Regions from separate parts of the Allobosea sp. P1_B10 genome, predicted to be linked through region 2. Evidence: predicted binding sites of a transcription regulator. Region 2 holds the regulator's gene; the other holds the start of a gene.

Region 1 (7,590 bases), on a different contig from region 2:
TCGCTGATGGAAGTTTCGACCGCGCCTTCGCGCTACTCGTACTCCATTTCGTTCCGCAGGCAGGCAAGGCCGTCGCCGAGATGCGCCGCGTGGTGCGGTCCGGCGGCACAGTCGCCGCCGCCGTGTGGGATCATCTCGGCGGCATGCCGGGCATGCGGATGACGATCGATACGGTCGCGGCACTGAGCGAGGGCGGCCGCCAGTTGCGCAACCACTACAACTTCCAGCCGATGACCCAGCCGGATGAAATGAAGCGCAGCTTCGTCGAGCAGGGCCTCCAAGGCGTCACGGGCACCGAGTTGATGATCCGAATGGAATACCGGGACTTCGACGACTACTGGGCCCCCATCGCCGCAGGCGAAGGACCGCTTGGAAAGTTCATCGCAACACTGGACGCGGCCGAGACGCAGCGAACCGGCCGGGCGGTGCGGGACGCCTATGAAGCGGGCCGGCCGGATGGTCCACGATCTTTCGTCAGCGTCGCCTGGGCTTGCCGCGGAACCGTTCCGTGATCGGGGATGCCGCGCTCCCTGTCGATGTGAAACGCGCAGAAGTGCGGGGCCAGGCTGGCAGGCCGATGTCAAATTGACACCAGGGCGTCCTTGATCCAGTCCGCCCGGCAAGGCCCGAACGTCGAGCTGCAGAGTCCCCAGGCCGGGCAACCGGACGACCTCTGCGGAGTCGAAAAGGGGCTGACTGCCAGTAGAAGGATGATCCTGGGGCCTCGTGCCGTGCTCGCCCTGCTGGCAGTCAATTTCGGATCAGGCTGATGGGGCCAAGACCGCACCGGGCTCGTTCACAGCCTTGGCGTCATCATCGCCCGGTAGAGCGCCGGCAGAATGGGCGGCCCCGGTGGGAGTCAACGGTCCAACCCCGCCGTCGCTCGTCACGCTCACATTGCCTACATCCGGCATGCTGGAACGAAAAAGCCCGGGCAAGCCCGGGCTTCTTTGTACCACGTCAGCGGGAGGTGGCCTCTCCAGCGAAACGAGGCTAGCGCCTCATTCCCACTCGATTGTGCCGGGCGGCTTGCTGGTCACGTCGTAGACGACGCGGTTGATGCCCTTGACCTCGTTGATGATGCGGGTCGCGGTGCGGCCAAGGAAGGCCATGTCGTAGGGGTAGAAATCGGCTGTCATGCCGTCGACCGAGGTCACGGCGCGCAGGGCGCAGACATGGTCGTAGGTACGGTGGTCGCCCATCACGCCGACGGTCTTCACCGGCAGCAGCACCGCAAAAGCCTGCCAGATCACGTCGTAGAGGCCCGCCTTGCGGATCTCGTCGAGATAGATCGCGTCGGCCTTGCGCAGGATGTCGAGCTTTTCCTTGGTGATCTCACCGGGGCAGCGGATCGCGAGGCCGGGGCCCGGGAAGGGATGGCGGCCGACAAAGGCTTCCGGCAAGCCGAGCTCGCGACCGAGCACGCGGACTTCGTCCTTGAAGAGCTCGCGCAGCGGCTCCACGAGCTTCATCTTCATGCGCTCGGGCAGGCCGCCGACATTGTGGTGCGACTTGATCGTCACCGAGGGGCCGCCGCTGAACGAGACGCTCTCGATCACGTCGGGATAAAGCGTGCCCTGCGCCAGAAAATCGGCGCCGCCGAGCTTGCGGGCCTCCTCGTCGAACACCTCGATGAAGAGGCGGCCAATGGTCTTGCGCTTGGCTTCCGGGTCGGCGCCGCACTTGGCGAGCTCGGTGAGGAAAAGCTCTTCGGCTTCAACGTGAACCAGCGGGATGTTGTAGCTGTCGCGGAACAGCTCCACGACCTGCACGGCTTCGGCCTCGCGCATCAGGCCGTGGTCGACGAAGACGCAGGTGAGCTGGTCGCCGATCGCCTCATGGATGAGGACCGCAGCCACGGCCGAGTCGACGCCGCCCGACAGACCGCAAATCACGCGGCCGGTGCCGACCTGGTCCTTGATCTTCTTCTGCATCTCGGCGCGATAGGCCGACATGCTCCAGTCCGGCTTGCAGCCGCAGATCTCGACCACGAAGTTGCGTAGCAACTTGCCACCATCGGGCGTGTGCACGACCTCGGGGTGGAACATGGTCGTGTAGCGCCGGCTCTCCTCGTCCGTCGCGACCGCGAAGGGCGCGTTTTCCGAGGTCGCCTTGACCGAGAAGCCCTTGGGCAACTGCGTGACACGGTCGCCATGGCTCATCCAGACCGGGTGGCGCGAGCCCTTCTCCCACACCCCGGCGAAGAGCGCCGAGGGAGCGACGATCTCGACATCGGCGCGGCCGAATTCGGCGGCGTGCCCGCCCTCGACCTTGCCGCCGAGCTGATGAGCCATGGTCTGCTGGCCATAGCAGATGCCCATCAGCGGGATGCCGGCGCCGAAGACGGCCTCGGGAGCGCGCGGGCTGCCCTCGTCGGGGACCGATGCGGGGCCACCGGAGAAGATCACGCCCTTCGGCTGCAGCCGTTCGAACGCCTCAGCCGCAGACTGGAACGGAGCGATCTCGCAATAGACGCCAATCTCGCGGACGCGCCGCGCGATCAGCTGCGTGACCTGCGAGCCGAAGTCGATGATGAGAATGGAGTCGTGAATGTTTTCGGTTGTCATCGCGCTCGGTTAATGGATCACGCGCGAGCGCGCAACGCTCCGCTCACGATTCCGCCAAGCGCTCCACGCAAGCGAGGTAGAAACCATCGGTTCCAGTGCGGCGCGGCGAGAGCTGCAGGCCGTGGATCGTCGCGCACAGCGCCAAGCCCGCAAAACCGTCGCCAGCGCCTCCGAGCACGTCCGCGACCGGAACGACCCTGAAGTTGGGGTGCTTCGCCAGGAAGCCTTCCAAGGCCGCGTCATTCTCGTCGGGCAGCATCGAGCAGGTGATGTAGGCGATGCGGCCGCCTGCCTTCACCAGCTTCGCCGCGCGCGCCAGCACCTCGGCCTGATCCTTGACCCGCTCGGCGAGCGCGCCGGGACGCACACGCCACTTCGCATCGGGATTGCGGCGCCAGGTGCCCGAGCCCGTGCAGGGCGCATCGACCAGCACGAGATCGACCTGTCCGGCGAGATCGCTCAGGGGCTCATGGCCGCGCGAGCGGGGTATGCGGATCTCGACATTCGTCGCGCCCGAGCGCGCCAGACGCTCATGCAATGGCGCGAGGCGACGGCTGTCGAGGTCGGTGGCGAACAGGCGGCCCTCATTGGCCATGAGCGCGGCGAGAGCGAGCGTCTTACCCCCTGCCCCGGCGCAGAGATCGACGACGGTCTGGCCGGGCCGTGCGCCCGCCAGGATCGTCACGAGTTGCGAGCCTTCGTCCTGGACCTCAAAGCCGCCGGCGAAGAAGCCGGGCTCGGTCTGCAACGACGGTCCGCGCCCATCGGGGCCGGGCTGGAAGCGCAGCGCATCCGGCGACAGGGCACCGGCCTCCGGTGCGAGATGCTCGAGATCCTGCAGCAGGGTGTCGCGGTTCGTCTTCAGGCGGTTGGCGCGGATGTCGATCGGCGCGCGATCGGCCAGGGCCCGCCCCTCTTCGATCGCCTCCCGGCCGAAGCCGGCCGCGAAAGCCGGCCAGAGCCATTCGGGAACATCCGCCAGCACCCAATCCGGCGAGCCGTCGAGCGAGAAGGCGGTCAGGCGCTCGCGCTCCTCGTCGGTCAGTGGCGACGGCGCGTGGTTCTCTCCCGAGCACAGGGAGGAAATCTCGGCGACGTCCATCGCGCGCAGATGCGCGAGCATGCCCAGCACCAGCGCGCGCGGCGTCTCGGACGCCATCGCGTAGGCCGAGGACGAGCGCACCCGCAGCGCGTCATAGACCAGCGTCGCCACAGCCGCACGATCCTTGGAACCGGCGAAGCGGCGCGACAGGCCCCAGTCCTTGAGCGCGTCGGAGGCGGGCCGGCGGCGCTGGATGAGATCTTCAAGCACCTCGATGGCGGCGCTGATGCGAGCGGCTGGCGTCATGTCATGGTTCCGGTCGGGCGCCACGTCACGTGACACAATTTCGGCGATCTGATGCCACATCTTGCCACGCAGGGCGACACCACATCGACTGCTGTCGGGAGTTCCTTGCCATGAAAGCCCTGATTTCGATCACCTTTGCCGTGCTGGCGGCCGTTTTGGTCAGTGGCTGCGTCGAAAATGACACCATGCATGTCGGCTCGATCCTGAGCCCGCCATCGGCCTCCGCCACGGCCTCTGCCACCGACGATACCGCAGCGGCCCGAAAATACATGGAGACACGCACCTTCTGAGTCGCGGGACGCGCCGATCTGACCGCGCGACCGCCTGATGGCGCTGCCGCGCGGCAAGACGATCGATCACATCTCCGCGAATACCGTGCGTTGCTCAACACATGAGCAAAGAGGCTGGCAGGGAAAGCACCAGCTTGACCTAACGATCAGGCTGGCAGAAAGACGGTTTCCGTATGCCCCTCCGGCAATAAGGTCCCTATTCATGCTCCGCGCCAGCCAAATCGTCGTTGCAAGCCTGCTCGCCATCTCTCTCGCCGCCTGCGCGACGCAAGCTCCCGACCTGACGCCGCCGCCCGCCAAGCGCCTCGACGCCAAGTCCACGCTCGAGGGCGCCCCGCGCCGCTGAGGCCTCGCCTTCGCTGCGGACGGTCGGCGATCCCTCGCCGCATCCGCAGCCGATAGGTCACCAGGCTGTCATGGGGTATGATCAAGGTCGCGCCGAAATCGATGCAACCTTGGATCGGACAGGCCATGAAGACGACTCTCCTTTCGACTACCGCTTTGCTCGCGTGCCTGGCCGGCACCGCTCTCTCCGATCCGGCGTCGGCCCAGACGGCGGTGCCAACGCTTTCCGGCCAGAAGGCTCTGATCGTCGCGCATCGCGGCGCCAGCGGGTACCGGCCCGAGCACACCATCGAGGGCTACAAGCTCGCAATCGAGATGGGCGCGGACTTCATCGAGCCCGATCTGGTTTCCACCAAGGACGGCGTCCTGATCGTGCGCCACGAGCCGATGCTCAGCGGCACGACAGACGTCGCAGACAAGCCCGAATTCGCCAGCCGAAAGCGCGTGCGCAAGATCGACGGCGTCGATACCGATGACTGGTTCGCCGGCGATTTCACCTTGGCGGAAATCAAGACGCTGCGCGCCAAGCAGGCATTTGCCGATCGCGACCAATCGCATAACGGCAAGTATCTGATCCCGACCTTTCAGGAGGTGATCGACCTCGCCAAGACCGAAAGCACCCGCACCGGGCGCACCATCGGTATTTACCCCGAGACCAAGCACCCGATCTTCCACGCCGCGATCGGGCTTGCGCTCGAGGACCGGCTGCTCGACGTACTCAAGGCTGCCGGTTGGACCGAGAAAACCGCGCCTGTCGTGATCCAGAGCTTTGAGACAGCCAATCTGAAATATCTGCGTAACAGGACGCAGTTGCGCCTCGTCCAGCTCGTCGATGGCGATGGTGTCGACAAGGATGGCAAGGTCACGCTCGCGGCGCCCTTCGACCGTCCCTATGACTTCGCGGTGACCGGTGACAAGCGGACCTTCCAGGACATGGTCTCTGCCGACGGCCTCAAGGAGATCGCGACCTACGCGGACGGCATCGGTCCCTGGAAGCCGTATATCCTGGCCGGCAAGCAGGTCATCGGTACGGACGGCAAGCCACAGGATCTGAACAAGGACGGTGTGATCGACGAGCGCGACCGCGTTCTCGGGGAGCCGACCGACGTGGTCAAGAACGCCCATGCCGCCGGGCTTGTGGTGTTCACCTGGACGTTTCGCAGCGAGCCCAAGCGCCTGACCTCCGATTTCAAGAATGATCCGGCAGCCGAATACAAGGCGTTCCTGGCGCTTGGTATCGACGGCCTGTTCTCGGATTTTCCTGACCAGGCCGTGAAGGCGCGCGACGGCAAGTAGGTTTTACGCCGTCGGCACGTCGGCCAGTCGGTGATCGCTTAACGGCGATAACGCCGCGCCAAATTCAACAATCCGCGCGGCGGATCGGCCAGCATGACGTTGCAGTTGAGCAGCGATTGCCAAAATATCAAGAAAAAGCCCGTTTCGCGTGACGCGAAACGGGCTCAATCTGTTGGTCGGATCATGCCCGATCAGTCGCAAACGCGCTCGGTACGGCGGATTTCGCCACGGGGCGTTTCGCGGGTGGTCGTGATGGTACGGCAGTCGCCACGATCCCGAACGCGGTAGTAGCGGTCCCGATCGCGGGCGCGGTCCTCGCGGCGTATCTCCCGGTCGACGGCTCGTTCACGCGGCGAGCGCGGATCAACCTCCACACCTCCGGGGCCGACACTGATCGATTGCGCGTAGGCGCCGCCAGTCGTGATGAGGGCGGCCAGTAAAGCGGGAATGAAAGGCTTCATGGTGGGTTCCTCCAATCTGGCGGAGAAACCCGTTATGGCCAGCATTGTTCCAGCGCCGCCCAACTCATCAATGCGTTACTTGGCGGTGAAGCCCAGGAACATGCCTGTTCTCAAGGCGATAGTTGGCACAGACAGCAGCCCGATTTTCTCATCATCGGGCCGGGTCACCGCGACCCGCGCGGCCATGCGTGGTGACCGGGAGCGTCGCGTTATCGCCGCCCCCGGGCTACTGGGAGCTTCAGTGCAGGATTTGGCTCAGGAAGAGCTTGGTGCGCTCGTGCTGCGGGTTCTTGAAGAAGGCATTCGGCTCGTTCATCTCGACGATCTGGCCGGCATCCATGAAGATCACGCGGTCGGCGACCTGACGGGCAAAGCCCATTTCGTGCGTGACGCAGAGCATGGTCATGCCTTCGTCGGCGAGCGAGACCATCGTGTCGAGCACCTCCTTGACCATCTCCGGATCGAGCGCCGAGGTCGGCTCGTCGAACAGCATGATCTTGGGGCTCATGCAGAGCGAGCGCGCAATCGCCACGCGCTGCTGCTGGCCGCCCGAGAGCTGGCCCGGGTACTTGTGGGCCTGCTCGGGTATCTTGACGCGCGTCAGATAGTGCATCGCGATCTCTTCAGCGTCCTTCTTGGGCATCTTGCGAACCCAGATCGGCGCCAGCGTCAGATTGTCCAGGATCGTCAGATGCGGGAACAGGTTGAAGTGCTGGAACACCATGCCGACGTCGCGGCGGATTTCGTCGATCTTCTTGAGGTCGTTGGTCAGTTCGGTGCCGTCAACGATGATCTGGCCCTTCTGGTGCTCTTCCAGACGGTTGATGCAGCGGATCATCGTCGACTTGCCCGAGCCCGAGGGGCCGCAGATCACGAGCTTCTCGCCGCGCTCGACCTTGAGGTTGATGTCGCGCAGGACGTGGAACTCGCCGTACCATTTGTTGACGCCGATCATCTCGACGGCGGTCGGGGTGTTCAGCGAGGTCACCTTCAAGGCGCTGGGACGGCTCGCGGCGGTGGTCTGTGCCATGGTCATGATTGATAGTCCCCTTAACGCTTTTGACCGGCGGCGAGCCGCTTCTCGACCGAGATCGAGTAGCGCGACATACCCCAGCAGCACAAGAAATAGAAGATTGCGGCGAAGGCATAGCCTGTCGCGCGGGTGGTCGGCGTCGCCCAGGTCGGATCGACGAGCGTCGCCTCGATGGTGCGCAGGAAGTCGAAGATGCCGACGATCGTGACCAGCGTCGTGTCCTTGAACAACCCGATGAAGGTGTTGACGA
Region 2 (7,590 bases):
GTTCCCCCGCCCGACCGGCAGGGTCGCCGCGGCGGCATCGGGCTTGGCGGCGCGGCCGCGATCGGTCTTGGCGCCGCCGCGATTGGCGGCATCATGGCGACGCAGGGCGCGGAGCGCTTCGAGGATGTGCGCGGCCGCCGCGAGGAACGGCGAGAGGGTGACGTCACCATCATCCGCGAGCCCGGCCGCACGATCATCCGCGACGACGACCGCACGATCATTCGGCGCGACGAGACGCAACGGTTCCGCGATCTCGGCATCGACCAGCGCGTCGAGCGCGGCAATGGCGAGACGCGCTCGGTGTTCGAGCGTCCCGACGGCACCCGCATCGTCACGATAACCGACGAGGATGGCCGCCTGATCCGGCGGACCCGCCAGATGCGCGGCGGCGAGGAGTTCGTCATCATCGACAACACGCGTCGCGACCGGCCCGAGCGCTTCTCGGACGAGGTCGTGGTGTTGCCGCCCCCGCCGCTGCCGATGCCGCGCGAGCGCTATATCGTCGACGCTGAGCGCGCCGATGAGCGCCTGCTCTACGAGACCATCACAGCGCCGCCGATCGCGGCGATCCCGCGGCGCTATACGCTCGACGAGGTCCGATACTCACCTGACCTGCGTGCGCGCATGCGCAGCGTCGATATCGACACCATCACCTTCGAGAGTGGGTCCTGGGTCGTCGGCAACGGCCAGGCACAGCGGCTGTCGCTGATCGCGGCATCGATCCGGCAGGCGCTGCAGGCCGCGCCCAACGAGGTCTTCCTGATCGAGGGCCACACGGATGCGGTCGGCAGCGACATCGACAACCTGTCGCTGTCGGACCGTCGCGCGCAGGCCGTGGCCGAGATCATGACGCGTGACTTCGGCGTGCCGCCCGAGAACCTGACGACACAGGGCTATGGCGAGCAATACCTCAAGCTGGCGACGCAGGACGCCGCCCGCGAAAACCGCCGCGTCACACTGCGGCGTATCACGCCACTGCTCACCGGCCAGAGCCGCTGAGAACCTTGGGGAGCGGCCGCTTTGGCCGCTCCCTTCGGCTTTGCCCTCTCAGGGAACCGCAGCGGTATATCCCGGTTGATATCCTAGCGCCCCGGTACCGCGCCGGAGCCCTGTGAAAGGAGCCGAGGTCATGCGCATGCATAAGAGGTTCTTGATCGGTTCACTCCTGCTTGGCCTCAGTGCCGGCGGCGCTGTCGCGCTGGAGCAAACCCGCATTGCCCAGGCCGACCCGGGAACCAGCCTGCAACGGCAACGCGCCCCGGGCATTCCGCTTGCTCCCAGTCCCGGCACGGTCGCAGAACGCGAACGCGCCTTGGGCGATACGGCCCAGCCTTCGCCGCCGGCGCGGCCACGCAATGTGCGACAGGCCAGCAACCCGTCGCAGATCGAGCGTGACCCGCCGATGCCACGCGGCGTGCCCTCGATCATCGCGCCCTAACCGAGCGTTTCGATTTACGATTGCGAAAGATGTCCCTCCTAGCCTGCCGGGCAGGAGAGCCTGACCATGAGCGATTCATCCCTCGCCATCGCGCAAAGCGCCATGGCGACGCGTGCAGCTGCGACACAGCAAGCCCTGCAGACCGAAATGCTGCGCCAGCAGGCCGCCAGCGACCAGGCGGTGCTCGAATTGCTCGAGCAGAGCGTGGCCCAGCAGAAGGCAACGCTCCCGGCTGGCCAGGGCGGCGCCGTCGACATCTCGGCGTGAGCCTGCGGCATGCCCGGCTTGCGGGCCGGCGATCGATCCTGCAGCATCCGCCGGTTGCACCCGCGCGACTTCGCGCCTAGTTTCTCCGTCGTTCCGAGGGGTGCTCGCAAGAGCTGAGATGGTCGCAGGGCCAAACCCGTCGAACCTGATCCGGGTCATACCGGCGGAGGGACTGGAACGCGGCTTACCTTTGGCGTGGCCGCTTAACAGCGACTAACCCGCTCAACCAACCCGGATCTCCTGAACCTTGGACCAAGGAGGAGATCCAGATGAACGTCCCCACCACCACAGACCGGCCAGGCCAGATGACGGCACAGCATATCGATGCCGCCGGCGCTGCCGCCATTCTCGCCCGCGTCGCGTCGCAGCGCCCGCGCGTGCAATGCCTGACCAATACGGTCGCCCAGAACATCACCGCCAACATGCTGCTCGCCTTCGGCGCGATCCCATCCATGGCGATCCATGTCGACGAGGTCGCGGCGATGGCGCGCGGCGCCGGCGCGATCCTGATCAATATCGGCACGATCAATGCCGAGAGCGAACTCGCTATTCCCAAGCTGCTAGAGGCGGCGCGCGATCACGGCAAGCCGCTGGTGTTCGATCCCGTCTTCGTCGAGCTGTCGCCGCTGCGCCAGCATGTTTCGCGCGAGGTCCTGAAGCTTCGTGATGTCGTGGTCCGTGGCAACGCCACCGAAATGGCGGCGCTCGGCTCGGCGCTCGACGATGCCCGCGAGCGCAACCTGACCTGCGTCACCACCGGCAGGGTCGACCTGATCGAGGGCGCGTCGGGCCAGTATCGCGTCGCGCATGGCCACCCGCTGATGACCAAAGTGACCGGGGTCGGCTGCGCGGCCGGCGCCCTGATCGCAGCCTGCTGCGCCGTCGAGAGCGATTTTGCCCGCGCGGCGGCGGCGGCGCTGATCGCTTATGGTATCGCCGGCGAGATCGCAGCCCAGCGCTCCAGGGGCCCCGGCAGTTTTGGCGTCGAGCTGATCGACGCGCTGGCCGCCATCGATGAAGCGACGCTGCGTGCGGGCATGGGAGAACAACAGTGAGCGTCGATATCCTGCTTTACGGCATCGTCGATCCGCAGATCGGGAGGGGTCGGTCGCTGGCAGAACTCTCCGCCGCTGCGGCTCGTGGCGGGGCCACGCTGATCCAGTACCGCGCCAAGGACGCCTCGACCCGCGAGATGGTCCGCGAGGCGCGAGCCATCAAGGCGGCGCTGGCTGGCACAGGCGTGCCGCTATTGATCAATGACCGCATCGACGTCGCGCTGGCCTCAGGCGCGGACGGCGTCCATGTCGGAGCCGACGACATGGAGCTTGCCGATGCGCGCCGCCTGCTCGGCGAAAGCGCGATCATCGGTGCCACGCTGAAAAACGCCAGCGAGTTGCCCTATCGCGGCTCGGCGCGGATCGACTATGCCTGCATCGGCGGAATCTTCGCGACGGTCCACAAGGACAATGCCGACGCACCGCTCGGGCTCGATGGCTATGCCGCGCTGCGCGAACAGGCCCGCACGGTGCTGGGCGCGCTGCCAATCGGCGCGATCGCGGGCATCACGGCGCAGAATGCGGCGAGTGTGATGGCAGCGGGAGCAGACGGCATCGCCGTGATCGGCGCGGTGTTCGGCGGCGATGATGTCGAGGGCGATACGCGCCGGCTGCGCGCGGCTCTCTGAGCGACGCACCACCGTCATTGCGAGGAGCGCAGCGACGAAGCAATCCAGCAGGGCGTAGCGCTCTACAAAGACTGGATTGCTTCGCTGCGCTCGCAATGACGACTCAGCCGATCAGACAGAGTTTTGACCGTCGTCACGGGTTCCGGGCTCGCCCCTGTGGGGCACCCCGGAATGACGACGGAGGCTGTGCCCTCAGCTGCGCGCAAACGTCTCGTCGAAGGCGTAGCCTGAGCCCCGCACCGTGCGCAGCGGGTCCTTGGCGTCGCCCGGCGTGATCGCCTTGCGCAGGCGCCCGACATGCACGTCGACCGTGCGCTCGTCGATATAGACGTCGCGGCCCCAGACGGCGTCGAGCAGCTGGGCGCGCGAATAGACGCGGCCGGGAGCCTGCATCAGGAATTCAAGCAGCCGGAACTCAGTCGGGCCCAGATGCAGCTCTGTACCGGCGCGGCGGACGCGGCGGGTGGTGCGGTCGAGTTCGAGATCGCCCGCCGTCAGCAGCCCTGCGACATGGCCGGGCTTGGCCCGGCGCAGCAGCGCCTGGATGCGCGCGATCAGTTCCGGCAGAGAGAACGGCTTGACGACATAGTCGTCGGCGCCGGTCGCCAGGCCGCGCACGCGCTCGGTCTCCTCGCCGCGTGCGGTCAGCATGATGATCGGTACGCGCTCTGTGTCGCGGCGGGTCCGCAGGCGCCGGCAAAGTTCGATTCCAGACAGCCCCGGCAGCATCCAGTCGAGCAGGACGAGGTCGGGCGTGTGGTCGCGAAGGTGCAGTTCGGCGTCGTCGCCGCGCGCGACGCTGTCGACCTCAAAGCCTTCGGCCTCCAGGTTGTAGCGCAGCAGGAGCGTCAACGGCTCCTCGTCCTCGACGATCAGGATGCGTGCGGGCATGGCGCGTTTCCGTTTGAAGACTTGACGTCATGGTCGGGCTTGACCCGACCATCTCTGGACCAATGCAATTCTGTCATGAGATTCTCGGGTCTGCGCTTCGCTTCGCCCGAGAATGACGCGTCCGCATTGGCCGTACGTATCACCGCCCCGTGACGGCCTCGACGCTGATGTCTGTGGTGTCGATCTTCGGGCGATTGAGATCGAGCGACTCGCCGGTAACCAGATAGTGGATGGTCTCGGCGATGTTGGTGGTGTGGTCGCCGATACGCTCGACGTTCTTGGCGCAGAACAGGAGATGCGTGCAGAAGGTGATGTTGCGCGGATCTTCCATCATATAGGTCAGCAGCTCGCGGAAGAGCGAGGTGTAGAGCGCATCGATCTCGCCATCACGGTGCCAGACCTCCAGCGCCTTCTGCTCATTGCCGGCGGCATAGGCGTCGAGAACGTCCTTGAGCTGGGCCTGCACCAGGCGGCTCATATGCTCGAGGCCGACCACGGCGCGATGCGGCGGCTGGAACTGGCCGGAGATAGCGACCGCGCGCTTAGCGATGTTCTTGGCGAGATCGCCGACGCGCTCGATGTCCGAGGCGATGCGGATCGCCGAGATCAGCTCGCGCAGGTCGTTGGCGAGCGGCTGGCGGCGCGCGATGGTCAGCACCGCCCGCTCCTCGACATCGCGCTGCAGGTTGTCGAGCCGCTGGTCGGCGGCGATCACCTTCTGCGCCAGGGTGGTGTCGCGACGCACCAGCGCGACGGTGGAATCGCCGAGCATGCGCTCGGACATGCCGCCCATCTCGGCAAGGCTGCGGCGCAGCGATTCCAGTTCGGCGTCATAGGAGCGGACGATGTGGTCGGACATGGCGTTATTCCCTTGGCGGCGCGGGCTGGAGAGCGGATCGTCTGGAACGCTTCAGCCGAAGCGGCCGGTCACGTAGTCCTGCGTCTGCCTCTTATGCGGGTTCATGAAGATGGTGTTGGTCGGCGCGAACTCGATGACCTCGCCGAGATACATGAAGGCGGTGTACTGCGAGATACGAGCCGCCTGCTGCATGTTGTGGGTCACGATGACGATCGTGAAGTCGGTCTTCAACTGCTCCAGCAGGTCCTCGATCTTGCCGGTCGAGATCGGGTCCAGCGCCGAGGTCGGCTCGTCGAACAGGATGACCTCGGGGCGCTGCGCGATGGTGCGCGCAATGCACAGCCGCTGCTGCTGTCCGCCCGACAGGCCCATGCCGGAGGCCTTGAGCTTGTCCTTGACCTCGTCCCAGAGCGCGGCGCGACGCAGGGCGCCCTCGACGCGGTCGTCGAGCTCGGATTTCGGCGGCTTCTCGTAGAGGCGGATGCCGAAGGCGACGTTGTCGTAGATCGACATCGGGAAGGGCGTCGGCTTCTGGAAGACCATGCCGATGCGCGAGCGCAGCTCGTTGACGTCGATATCGTTGGAGATGACGTTGCGCCCGTCGAGCATGACCTCGCCGGTGGCCCGCTGCTCGGGATAGAGCGAGTAGATGCGGTTGAAGATGCGCAGCAGGGTCGACTTGCCGCAGCCCGAGGGGCCGATCAGCGCCGTGACATGGCGGTCGCGGAAATCGAGGTTCACGCCCTTCAGGGCCTTGTGCTCGCCATAGTAGAAATCGAGGTTCTTGACCGCGATCCGCACCGGGGCTTCGGCATCGAGCGTCTGCGGGGAGAGTTCAAGGGTCGAAAGCATCGACAGGTTCCTTCAGATCGGACGCGACGGGGTCTGACGTCGGGCTGTTGTTTTGCGGCGGCTTATCTGGAGCCGCGCACTATGCGGCGGGCGATGAGCGAGAGCACGAGGATCGAGACCGTGATGATCAGCGAGCCCGCCCAGGCGAGCTGCTGCCAGTTCTCGTAAGGGGCCGAGGCGAACTGGTAGATCGTCACCGGCAGGTTGGAGACGCCGCCGACCAGCGAGGGCGAGAACCAGAAATTGTTGTTCAGCGCGGTGAAGAGCAGGGGCGCGGTCTCGCCGGCGATGCGGGCGAGCGCCAGCAGGATGCCGGTGACCATGCCCGATTTCGCGGCGCGCCAGGTCACCGAGGTGATCACGACGGAGGGTGGGGCGCCGAGCGCGGCACCGGCCTCGCGCAGCGGCGCCGGGACCAGACGCAGCATGTCCTCGGTGGTGCGCACGATGACGGGGATCGCGATGATGCCGAGCGCGACGCCGCCGGCCCAGCCGGAATAGCCGCGGAAGGGCTCGACCAGCACGACATAGACGAACAGGCCGATCAGGATCGAGGGCGCCGACAGCAGGATGTCGTTGACGAAGCGGATCAGGTTGGCGAGCTTCGAGCCGCGGCCGTACTCGGCGAGATAGGTGCCCGCGAGCACCCCGATCGGGGTCGCGACGACAATGCCGAGGAAGGTCAGCACGACGGAGCCGACGATGGCGTTGGCGAGGCCGCCACCTTCCGAGCCCGGCCCGGGCATGGTCTGGGTGAAGGTCGCGGCGGAGAGACCGCCGATGCCCTTCACGACCAGCATGCCGAGGATCCAGAACAGGACGAAGATCGCGACGAAAGTGAAGCCGGCGGCGGTGAGCTTCATCAGGCGGTCGGCGGTGCGGCGCGACTGGCGCACGCGGCCCCAGGGGGCATGCGGCAATTCGCGGACGGTGGAGGGTGTCGTCATGCTCATGATCGGCTTCCGCTCAATAGGCCTTGACGCGCGAGACGAGGATGCGCGCGATGACGAGGACGACGAAGGTGACGAAGAACAGGATGCAGCCGAGCGCGATCAGGGCGTTGAGCTGCAGGCCCATCGCCTCGTTGAACTCGTTGGCGATGCGCGAGGCGATGGTCGAGCCTGGATCCATGATCGAGGCCGAGAGCCGGTTGGCGTTGCCGACCACGAAGGTCACGGCCATGGTCTCACCGAGCGCGCGTCCCAGCCCCAGCATGATCGCGCCGATGATCGAGACACCGGCCTGCGGCACGAGCACATGGCGCACGACCTCCCAGGTCGTGGCGCCGATGCCATAGGCGCTCTCGCGCAGCACGGAGGGGATCTGCTCAAGCATGTCGCGGGTGATCGAGGCGATGAAGGGGATGATCATGAAGGCGAGGATGAAGCCGGCCGTGAGAATGCCGAGCCCCGAGGGCGAGCGCGCATAGAGCACCGTGCCGACCAGCGGGATGCCCTCGACGATGTTCGAGAGCGGCACCTGCACATAGGCCGCAAACAGCGGCACGAACACGAACAGCCCCCACATGCCGTAGATGATCGACGGCACGGCTGCGAGCAGCTCAATGGCGGTCGAGACCGGCTGCTTGAACCAGGGCGG

What was found. Region 2 encodes PhoB, which activates phosphate uptake and scavenging genes when phosphate is short. Its sites were predicted from a motif close to TGTCATNNANCTGTCAT; they were not measured.
Region 1: the regulator PhoB is predicted to act here: its motif matches at 4,607-4,623, upstream of AC1D2L_RS00550 (glycerophosphodiester phosphodiesterase).

What each region holds. Positions count from the first base shown of each region.
Region 1 covers NZ_JBFTZP010000001.1:99,209-106,798, forward strand. The annotation lists gene AC1D2L_RS00525 (class I SAM-dependent methyltransferase) at 1-512, shown strand, start outside; gene guaA (glutamine-hydrolyzing GMP synthase) at 1,002-2,567, opposite strand; gene AC1D2L_RS00535 (RsmB/NOP family class I SAM-dependent RNA methyltransferase) at 2,611-3,915, opposite strand; gene AC1D2L_RS00540 (hypothetical protein) at 4,026-4,205, shown strand; gene AC1D2L_RS00545 (hypothetical protein) at 4,408-4,551, shown strand; gene AC1D2L_RS00550 (glycerophosphodiester phosphodiesterase) at 4,677-5,846, shown strand; gene AC1D2L_RS00555 (hypothetical protein) at 6,038-6,307, opposite strand; gene AC1D2L_RS00560 (amino acid ABC transporter ATP-binding protein) at 6,546-7,262, opposite strand; gene AC1D2L_RS00565 (amino acid ABC transporter permease) at 7,358-7,590, opposite strand, start outside.
Region 2 covers NZ_JBFTZP010000003.1:35,828-43,417, reverse strand. The annotation lists gene AC1D2L_RS07720 (OmpA family protein) at 1-999, shown strand, start outside; gene AC1D2L_RS07715 (hypothetical protein) at 1,151-1,438, shown strand; gene AC1D2L_RS07710 (hypothetical protein) at 1,505-1,705, shown strand; TPP riboswitch at 1,792-1,895, shown strand; gene thiM (hydroxyethylthiazole kinase) at 1,975-2,760, shown strand; gene thiE (thiamine phosphate synthase) at 2,757-3,389, shown strand; gene phoB (phosphate regulon transcriptional regulator PhoB) at 3,582-4,280, opposite strand; gene phoU (phosphate signaling complex protein PhoU) at 4,420-5,139, opposite strand; gene pstB (phosphate ABC transporter ATP-binding protein PstB) at 5,191-5,991, opposite strand; gene pstA (phosphate ABC transporter permease PstA) at 6,054-6,944, opposite strand; gene pstC (phosphate ABC transporter permease subunit PstC) at 6,958-7,590, opposite strand, start outside.